3 regions of the Actinoplanes sp. NPDC049265 genome follow, and region 2 is predicted to be linked to each of the others. Evidence: predicted binding sites of a transcription regulator. Region 2 holds the regulator's gene; each other region holds the start of a gene.
The links. The regulator HrcA, encoded in region 2, represses chaperone genes, less so after heat shock. The targets are predictions, from matches to a motif close to GGTTNGCACNCTCNNNNNGAGNGTGCNAACC.
Positions count from the first base shown of each region.

Region 1: groL (chaperonin GroEL) is a predicted target of HrcA. The motif match lies at 1,508-1,538, and genes of this name have one in related genera.
Region 3: groES (co-chaperone GroES) is a predicted target of HrcA. The motif match lies at 1,804-1,834, and genes of this name have one in related genera.

Region 1 covers NZ_JBICSP010000006.1:44,718-47,990, forward strand. Annotated here, with positions in the region: gene groL (chaperonin GroEL) at 1-1,353, opposite strand, end outside; gene ACGFIO_RS16850 (GNAT family N-acetyltransferase) at 1,685-2,221, shown strand; gene ACGFIO_RS16855 (hypothetical protein) at 2,223-2,654, shown strand; gene ACGFIO_RS16860 (GNAT family N-acetyltransferase) at 2,651-3,273, opposite strand, start outside.
Region 2 covers NZ_JBICSP010000020.1:82,372-85,644, forward strand. Annotated here, with positions in the region: gene ACGFIO_RS35430 (16S rRNA (uracil(1498)-N(3))-methyltransferase) at 1-414, opposite strand, end outside; gene dnaJ (molecular chaperone DnaJ) at 414-1,553, opposite strand; gene hrcA (heat-inducible transcriptional repressor HrcA) at 1,588-2,610, opposite strand; gene ACGFIO_RS35445 (DUF4870 domain-containing protein) at 2,765-3,273, shown strand, end outside.
Region 3 covers NZ_JBICSP010000011.1:60,129-63,401, forward strand. Annotated here, with positions in the region: gene ybaK (Cys-tRNA(Pro) deacylase) at 1-468, opposite strand, end outside; gene ACGFIO_RS25040 (methyltransferase domain-containing protein) at 564-1,730, opposite strand; gene groES (co-chaperone GroES) at 1,961-2,275, shown strand; gene groL (chaperonin GroEL) at 2,349-3,273, shown strand, end outside.

The DNA of each region.
Region 1 (3,273 bases), on a different contig from region 2:
CTGACGCAGCGGGGCGTCCAGCGCGACCTTGACGATGTTGGCACCGGTGGCCTCGTCGCCGACCAGGTCCAGCTTCTCGAACGCGGTCTTGCTGGCCTGGACCAGCGCGACACCACCGCCGGGCACGATGCCCTCCTCGACGGCCGCCTTGGCGTTGCGGACGGCGTCCTCGATGCGGTGCTTGCGCTCCTTGAGCTCGACCTCGGTGGCCGCGCCGACCTTGATCACCGCAACACCGCCGGCCAGCTTGGCCAGGCGCTCCTGCAGCTTCTCACGGTCGTAGTCGGAGTCCGACTTCTCGATCTCGGCCCGGATCTGGTTGACCCGGCCCTGGATCTGCTCGGCGTTGCCGTTGCCGTCGACGATGGTCGTCTCGTCCTTGGTGATGACCACCTTGCGGGCCTGGCCCAGCAGGGACAGGTCGGCGGCGTCGAGCTTGAGGCCGACCTCCTCGCTGACGACGGTGCCGCCGGTGAGGATGGCGATGTCGTCGAGCATGGCCTTGCGACGGTCACCGAAGCCCGGCGCCTTGACGGCGACCGACTTGAAGGTGCCGCGGACCTTGTTCACGACCAGGGTGGCCAGGGCCTCGCCCTCGACGTCCTCGGCGATGATGATCAGCGGCTTGCCGCCCTGCATGACCTTCTCCAGGATCGGGAGGAGGTCCTTGACCGCGGAGATCTTGCTGTTCGCGATCAGGATGTAGGGGTCGTCGAAGACGGCCTCCATGCGCTCGGCGTCGGTCATGAAGTACGCCGAGATGTAGCCCTTGTCGAAGCGCATACCCTCGGTGAGCTCGAGCTCGAGCCCGAAGGTGTTGCTCTCCTCGACGGTGATGACGCCTTCCTTGCCGACCTTGTCCATGGCCTCGGCGATGATCTCGCCGACCGTGGAGTCACCGGCGGAGATGGAGGCGGTCGAAGCGATCTGCTCCTTGGTCTCCACATCCTTGCTCAGCTGCGTCAGCGCCTCGGAGACGCTCGCCACGGCCGCCTCGATGCCCCGCTTCAGGGCCATCGGGTTGGCGCCGGCGGCGACGTTGCGCAGGCCCTCGCGAACCAGCGCCTGGGCGAGGACGGTCGCCGTCGTCGTGCCGTCACCGGCCACGTCGTCGGTCTTCTTGGCGACCTCCTTGACCAGCTCAGCGCCGATCTTCTCGTACGAGTCCTCGAGCTCGATCTCCTTGGCGATCGACACACCATCGTTGGTGATGGTGGGAGCGCCCCACTTCTTCTCGAGCACGACGTTGCGGCCCTTGGGGCCCAGCGTCACCTTCACGGCGTCGGCGAGCTGGTTCATGCCCCGCTCGAGGCCCCGACGAGCTTCCTCGTCGAATGCGATGATCTTGGCCATACGGCTGTGTCCTCCCGGACATTCACAGGAACCTCTGCGGACGTCGCCACCTGGCGATGCGACGTCCTCAGGCCGAGCCGGATAGCCCGCGACGACCGGCCCCGTGCCGGGGCACCGATGGCGGCGCCCGGCCGGAACCCCACCGTCCCGACCTGCTTGGCACTCACGTGGTGCGAGTGCCAAGCCCATGTTTAGCACTCCCATGGGCCGAGTGCAAGGAGAGTGAGCCTAGTCGCTCGACTAGTTACGCCCAGGGCGAAACAGGTGGCAGCGAGGTCGGATAAGCGCAACCCGCTTGCCGCCCCTTCCCCCGGCCGGGTAGGCAGACACCATGGTGTCGCTCAGCACAGCCCCCCGATCGACGGCCACGGTGCACCGGGTCCGGCCCGAGGACGCCGGCCGGATGCGCGCGTTGCGGCTGGAGATGCTCGCCGACAGCCCGCTGGCCTTCCTGGAGACGCTGGCCGCGGCGGCGGCCCGTTCACACGACGACTACCGGCGCCGGATCACCCAGGCCAGCCACGGACACACCCTCGCGCAGTTCGTGGCCGAGCCCGGGGCCGGCAAGGGGCCGCTGGTCGGGCACGCCGGCGGCACCGTGCTGCCCGAGGACCTGCTGACCACGGTCGTCTTCGCCGTCTACATCACCCCCGAGCGCCGCGGCACCGGGATCCTGGCCGACCTGGTCGAGGCGGTCGCCGCCTGGTCGAGGGCGGCCGGGCGCGACCAGTTGATGCTGGAGGTGGTGGTCGGCAACGACCGGGCGGTACGCGCGTACCAGAAGCTGGGTTTCACCGACACCGGCGTCCGCGTGCCGCACCCGGTCGTCCCGGGCCTGACCGAGTTACAGATGCGCCGGACGGCGTGAGATGCGCGCCCGCACGCTGCTGACCGCCATCAACGGCACCACACTGGCCGGGCTGATCCTGGCCCGGGCGACCGGCGCGACGATCAGGCGCGGCCGCGACGGCGTGTTCATCGCCGAGGGGTACGCCCGGAAGATCCCGAAGAACACCTGCTTCACCGTCGGCTCGGTGATCATCACCCGGCGCAGCGCGGAGTGGCTGCTCGCCGACGAGCGGACCGCCCTGTTCAGCCACGAGAGCCGGCACGTCAGCCAGTACGCGCTGCTCGGACCACTCTTTTGGCCGCTGTACTACGCGTTCTGCGGCTACTCGTACGCGATGACCGGCTCCTACGGCTGCCGCAACGCCCTCGAGAAGCACGCCGGCCTGCACGCCGGCGGCTACCGCACGGACGCCCCGCTGCGCCCCTGGGCGACGAGGTTCAAGGCGCGCTAGATCGTCAGCTGCCACTGCATCCAGGTGTCGGCGGCCCGGAAGCCCAGCGCCCGGTTGATCGACAGCATGTACTCGTTCGACGAGGCGTTGAACGTGTCGATCGCGGTCAACGCCGGCCGGTGATCGAGCGCGAACCGCAGGTTTTCCAGCTTGACGATCAGGCCGAGCCGGTGGCCGCGGTGGTCCGGGTCGACGATCGTGATGTGCTGCCAGAGGTGGGTGGCCAGCGCCGGCGGCCCGGAGAGCGTCGTCCAGGCCACCATCCGCCCGGTGGCCTCGTGCACAGCGCCGGTGTGGAAGCGGTCGAGGCCCCGGTCGAGCCGGTTCTGCTCGCTCGTGCGGATCCGGTCGGCGTCGACCTTTTCCGGTTCGATGGTCAGGTCGCCCATGGGCGCGTCCTCGAAGAGCCGGCTGTCCAGATAGGCGATGTCGTCGAGGTACTCGTCGGCCGGCATGCCCTGCCACCGCACCACCCGGTAGCCGGCGGCGCTGGCCCGGGCCTCGGCGAGCATCTCGGCATATCGCTTGTGGTCGGCCGTGGTCAGGTCGAGCCGGCTGCGGGTGTCCTGCAGGGCCGCCTTGGCGCCGGCGGCCGAGGCGAAGGCGTCACCGTCGGGGT
Region 2 (3,273 bases):
CTTGGCCGCCTCGCGGGCCGTCGACACCCATTTGGCCCGCGACTTCAGGCCTCGGTCGCCGCGCCACTGGGTGACGCAGCGGGTCGCCGACCACGGGATGATCTCGTCCACGCCGACCTCGGTCATGGCCTGCACGGCCAGCTCACCACGATCGCCCTTGGGGAGGCCCTGGACCACGGTCAGCGACGGGTCCGGTGCGGGCACCGTCGAGCGGGCGCCGAGGATGAGGACCACGCTCCCCTTGGCCACCGAGGCGACGGTGGCCGAGACGGTGCCACCGCGCCCGTCGGCCAGGACCACCGGCGAACCCGGCCGGACCCGCTGGACGTCGGCCGCGTGATGCCCCTCGGCCCCGGCCAGCGTGCAGGTCTCCCCGGCCGGCAGCTCGTCGACGAGGAACAGCGGAGCCGACATCAGTGGCCGTTGAAGGCGTCCCGCATCCGGGAGAAGAAGCCGCCCTGCTTGCTCAGCTCGGCCACATCCTCACCCCGGGTCTTGGCGAAGTCGCGCAGCATGCGTTCCTGGTCGGCGGTCAGCTTGGTCGGCGTCTTCACGTCCAGGTGCACGAAGAGGTCGCCACGGCCCTGGCCGCGCAGGTGGGGCACGCCCTTGCCGCGGATCCGCAGCGTGCTGGCCGGCTGGGTGCCCTGCTTGACCTCGATCGACTCCTCGCTGTCGAGGGTCTTGATGGTCAGCCGGGTGCCCAGGGCGGCCGCCGTCATCGGCAGCGTGACCCGGCAGTGCAGGTCGTCGCCCTTGCGGCTGTAGACGTCGTGCGGGCGCTCGTGGATCTCCACGTACAGGTCGCCGGCCGTGCCGCCGCCGGGGCCGACCTCGCCCTGCTGGGCCAGGCGGATCCGCATGCCGTCCTCGACCCCGGCCGGGATCTTGACGGTCAGGCTGCGGCGGGTGCGGATGCGGCCGTCGCCGGCGCAGGTCGGGCAGGGCGACGGGATGACCGTGCCGTGGCCCTGGCACACCTGGCAGGGGCGGGACGACACGACCTGCCCGAGGAAGGTGCGCTGCACGCTCTGCACCTCGCCCCGGCCGGCGCACGTCTCACACGTGGCCAGGTGGGTGCCGGGCGCGGTGCCGGCGCCGGAACACTGGGAGCACAGGACAGCGGTGTCGACGGTGATCGGCGCCTCGACACCGAACGCGGTCTCCTGCAGCTCGAGCTCGAGCCGGAGGATCGCGTCGGCGCCGGGGCGGGTCCGTGGCCGGGGACCCCGGGACGCGCCACCGGCGGCGGTGCCGAAGAACGCGTCCATGATGTCCTGGAAGCCGACGAACGGCCCGGCCCCGGGGCCACCCGGACCGGCGCCACCGCCGCCGGGCGCCAAGGGGTCGCCGCCGAGGTCCACCATCTGCCGCTTCTGGTCGTCGGAGAGGACCTCGTACGCGGCGTTGATGTCCTTGAACTTCTCGTGCGCCTCCGGATCGGGATTCACATCCGGGTGGTACTGGCGAGCCAGCTTGCGGTAGGCGCGCTTGATCTCGTCATCGGTGGCATCCCGGCCGATGCCGAGAATTCCGTAGTAGTCCTTCGCCACGGGCTTTGAAGTCCTCAATGTTCGCGCAGATCCATCAGTTCTGGGCCAGCAGGTCGCCAAGGTACCTTGCCACCGCACGTACGGTGGCGATGTTGCCGGGGTAGTCCATGCGGGTGGGCCCGAGCACACCGAGCCCGCCGATGATGGTGCCGCCCGGGCCGTACCCGGCGCTCACCACCGAGGTCGACCGCAGGTTGTCGATCTCGTTCTCGTCGCCGATGCGCACCCGGGTGGTGCTCGGCTCGACCTCCCCGATCAGCTTGAGCAGGATGACCTCCTCCTCGAGCGCCTCCAGCACGGGCCGGAGGGAACCCTGGAAGTCAAGCACGCCGCCGCGCGTCAGGTTGGCCGTACCGGCCAGCATCAGACGTTCCTCGGAGCGCTCGACCAGTGTCTCGAGCAGCACGGTGGCCAGGCAGGCCATGGTGCCGCGGCGGTCCGGGGCGCAGTCGTCGACCAGCGCCTGCACCAGCGGCGGGGTGTCGGCGAGCCGCTGACCGGCCAGTTTTTCGTTGACGTTGCGCCGCAGCTCGGTGACGTCGTCGGCGGCGACCGGGCCGGGCATTTCGACCAGCCGCTGCTCGACCCGGCCGGTGTCGGCGATCATCACCAGCATGATGCGGGTGGTGGAGATGGGAACAAGTTCCAGATGGCGTACGGAGGAGCGCGCCAGACTCGGATATTGCACCACCGCCACCTGCCGGGTGAGCTGAGCCAGCAACCGCACTGTCCGGTGCACGACATCGTCGAGGTCGACCGGGTTGGCCAGGAACCGCTCGATGGCCCGGCGCTCGGCCGGGCTCAGCGCCTTGACCCGGGAGAGCCGATCGACGAAGAGGCGGTAACCGGCGTCGGTGGGCACCCGGCCGGCACTGGTGTGCGGCTGCCGGATGTAGCCCTCTTCCTCCAGCACCGCCATGTCGTTGCGCACCGTGGCCGAGGAAACGCCCAGCTGGTGCCGCTCGACCAAGGCCTTGGACCCGACCGGCTCCTGGGTGGCGACGTAGTCCTCGACGATCGCGCGGAGCACTTCGAGTTTGCGGTCATCGAGACTCATCTGACCCCTCCCCCGCTCTGCATCGGCCGGCAACGACGAACTGGCACTCCTGATCGGCGAGTGCCAGTCTACGTCGCCGTCCGCCGCGGCGCGATGATCGAGTCCCCGGCGGTTGGTCTCGACTCCGTTGAGCTGCGGTCCTACCGTGTCAGCCATGACTGAACCACCTCGGCCGCCAGGCGACGGGAACCCGTCCGACCCGACGGCGCCGTTGAACCCATATTCGGGTAACGATCCGACGTCCGGATCGGCCCCGCCGCCGCCCGCGTACGGCTCCCCGCAACCGCCCACGTACGGCTCTCCGCAGCCACCCACGTACGGCTCTCCGCAGCCACCCACGTACGGTTCTCCGCCGCCCACCTCCGGTGCCGGTGGCTACGCCCCGCCACCGTCGTCGGGCGCCGGTGGCTACGGTCCTCCCCCGTCGTCGGGCGCCGGTGGCTACGGTCCGCCGCCGTCCTCCGGTGCCGGTGGCTACGGCGCCCCGCCGCCGGACCCGTACGCCCAGCCCGGCGGCTACCAGCAGCCCGGCGGCACCTACGGCCAGCCCGGTTACGGCGCCCCCGGCTACGGCGCGCCCGGCGCCGGTCCCGCCCCGGTCGGCTATGCCAACAACGACGAGAAGACCTGGGCGCTGATCGCGCACTTCGGCGGCATCATCGT
Region 3 (3,273 bases), on a different contig from region 2:
CGCAAGTCTTGCGCCGGTCAGACGGACCAGATCGTCCGGCGCCAACGAGACCTGCAGCCCCCGGCGGCCGGCCGAGACGTACATCAGGTCCAGCTCCCGCACCGAATCATCGACGATCGTCGGCAGCCGGCGACGCTGACCCAGCGGACTGATCCCGCCACGCACATAGCCACTGCTTCGCTCGGCGTCGGCCCGGTCGGCCAGCACCGCCCGTTTGCCGCCGGCCGCGTGGGCCAGGGCCTTCAGATCAAGATCCCCGGTCACGGGTACGACCGCCGTGGTCAGCGAGCCGTCCACCTCGGCGATCAACGTCTTGAACACCTGAGCCGGCGGGATGCCGATCGCCTCGGCGACACGGGCGCCGTAATCGGGGGTGTCGGCGTCGACCTCGTAGGCGTGCAGGGAGTGCGCGACCTTTTGCGCGTTGAGCTGCACCGTTGCGGGGGTGCCGGCCGCTTTCTTAGCCACGGATGGGAAGGCTAACGCGGGCTTCCGACCGGTATCCACATCCGCCTCGCCTGTGGACAACCGCCCCGGATCCCGCGGACCGCCTAGTAAGGGGGTCAGGAGTGGGTGGTGATCAAGGCGGTGGGAGCGTTGGCCACGCGGGTCAGGACCACGCCGGCGGCCGAGCGGCCGGAAAGCTTCAGATCGCGGCGGAGCTTGTCGGGTTCCAGGGCCGAGCCTCGCTTGCGGATCTCGAGGCGGCCGACGTCACGGGCGCGGAGGGCGGAGCGGAGCCGCTTGAGGGAGAACGGCAGGACCTCCAGCACTTCCAGCCGGCGGGCGAAGGGGGTCTCGACGGGGTCGTCGGAGTAGACGTAGGCGATGTCGGGGTCGGCCAGGTGGCCGCCCACGGTCGCGGCGAACTCCGCCACCAGGTGGGCGCGAACCACAGCGGGGTCGGGGTCGTAGAGGAAGCGGCCGACCGGTCCGACCGGTCCGTTCGTGGTGCCGTCGCCGGTCAGCTCATGACCCGCGGGCAGCAGGGCGGCGCGGCGCGGGGCGGTGGCCAGGGGGCCGCACCAGAAGGCGGCCTCGACCAGGTCGCCGCCGACGCTCACCCACTCCCCTTCGGCCCGGGGTGGGAGGAGGCCGTGGTCGATGCCGGGGGACAGTTTGAGCACGGTTCGGGGTACGCGTGCCGCCAGGCCGGCCACGAAATCCCAGGGCGGGGAGAACGACGCCGGGTCGAAGACGCGTCCGCGGCCGGCCTTGCGGCGGGCCGGGTCAGCGAAGACGGCGTCGTAGCGTTCCACCTCCACCGTGGTGGCGTCGGCGCAGGTCACCTCGACGCGGTCGGCCAGGCCGAGGGCCGCCGCGTTGGCCCGGGCCACGGCCGCGGTCAGCGGGTCGGCGTCCACCGCGTACACCTGGATGCCGGCCCGCGCGCACGCCAGCGCGTCCGAACCCAGCCCGCACCCCAGATCGGCCAGGGTTCGCACGCCGGCGGCGGCCAGCCGGGCGGCGCGGCGCTCGGCCACGACCGAGCGGGTCGCCTGTTCCAGCCCCGCACGGGTGAAGAACATGCGGTCGGCCGCGGCGCCGAACTTGGCCCGGGCCGAGCGGCGCAGGGTGGCCTGGGTGAGGGCGGCGGCGGCGAGGTCGGGCGGTGCGCCCCGGCTGCGGAGGGCGGTGGCGGCGGTCAGCGGGTCGCCGCCCGCCAGGTTCCCGGCGGCGGCCAGCAGCTCGTCCTGGTTCCGCAGCTCAGCCAGCAGTTCGACGTCCACGGCGAGACATTCTCCCCTGGGCGAACGCGTTGGCACTCTGGTTGACGGAGTGCTAGTTCCGGCATAACCTCCGACTTAGCACTCTCACCATGAGGGTGCCAGCGTGCGCCTAGTGATGGGGCACGTTTGCGCCAGGCGGACCGGCACCCGCGACGACGGCCCCGCCCGGTGGCATGAGGCATCAGTCCGGCCTCGCTGACGAGGTCGGCAGAACCTGTACCCAGGAGGGTATGCCCGTGACTACCGCGACCAAGGTTGCGATCAAGCCGCTTGAGGACCGCATCGTGGTCCAGGCCAACGAGGCGGAGACCACCACGGCGTCGGGCATCGTGATCCCCGACACCGCCAAGGAGAAGCCGCAGGAGGGCACTGTCCTCGCCGTCGGCCCCGGTCGCATCGACGACAACGGCAACCGGATCCCGGTCGACGTCAAGGTCGGCGAGACGGTCCTCTACTCGAAGTACGGCGGCACCGAGGTCAAGTACGCCGGCGAAGAGTACCTGGTGCTCTCCGCCCGCGACGTCCTCGCGGTCATCGAGAAGTGACCTACTGATGTGCTGACCGCCTCGGTCCCCACGTGTTGGGGACCGGGGCGGCTGTGCGTGAAGGGACCAATAAATGGCGAAGATTCTCAGCTTCTCAGACGACGCCCGGCACCTGCTGGAGCACGGCGTCAACACGCTCGCCGACACGGTCAAGGTCACCCTCGGCCCGCGCGGCCGCAACGTCGTCCTCGACAAGAAGTTCGGCGCGCCCACGATCACCAACGACGGCGTCACCATCGCCAAGGAGATCGAGCTCACCGACCCGTACGAGAACCTCGGGGCCCAGCTGGTCAAGGAGGTGGCGACCAAGACCAACGACGTCGCCGGCGACGGGACCACCACGGCCACCGTTCTCGCGCAGGCGCTGGTCCGTGAGGGCCTGCGCAACGTGACGGCCGGCGCCAACCCGATCGGCCTCAAGCGGGGTATGGACGCCGCTGCCGAGGCGGTCTCGAAGGCGCTGCTCGACAAGGCGGTCGACGTCGACGACCACAAGGCGATCGCCAACGTGGCCACCATCTCGGCCCAGGACGCCACCATCGGCGAGCTGATCGCCGAGTCGATGGACCGGGTCGGCCGCGACGGCGTCATCACGGTGGAGGAGGGTTCGGCGCTCAGCACCGAGCTCGAGGTCACCGAGGGTCTGCAGTTCGACAAGGGCTTCATCTCGCCGAACTTCGTGACCGACGCCGAGTCGCAGGAGGCCGTCCTCGAGGACGCGCACATCCTGATCACCACGCAGAAGATCTCCTCGGTCGAGGAGATGCTCCCGCTGCTGGAAAAGGTTCTGCAGTCGGGCAAGCCGCTGCTGATCATCGCGGAGGACGTCGAGGGCCAGGCCCTGTCCACCCTGGTGGTCAACGCGATCCGCAAGACCTTCAAGGTCGCCGCGGTGAAGGCTCCCGGCTTCGGCGACCGGCGCAAGGCGATGCTGCAGGACATGGCGATCGCCACCGGCGGCGAGCTGATCGCGCCGGAGCTGGGCTACAAGCTCGACC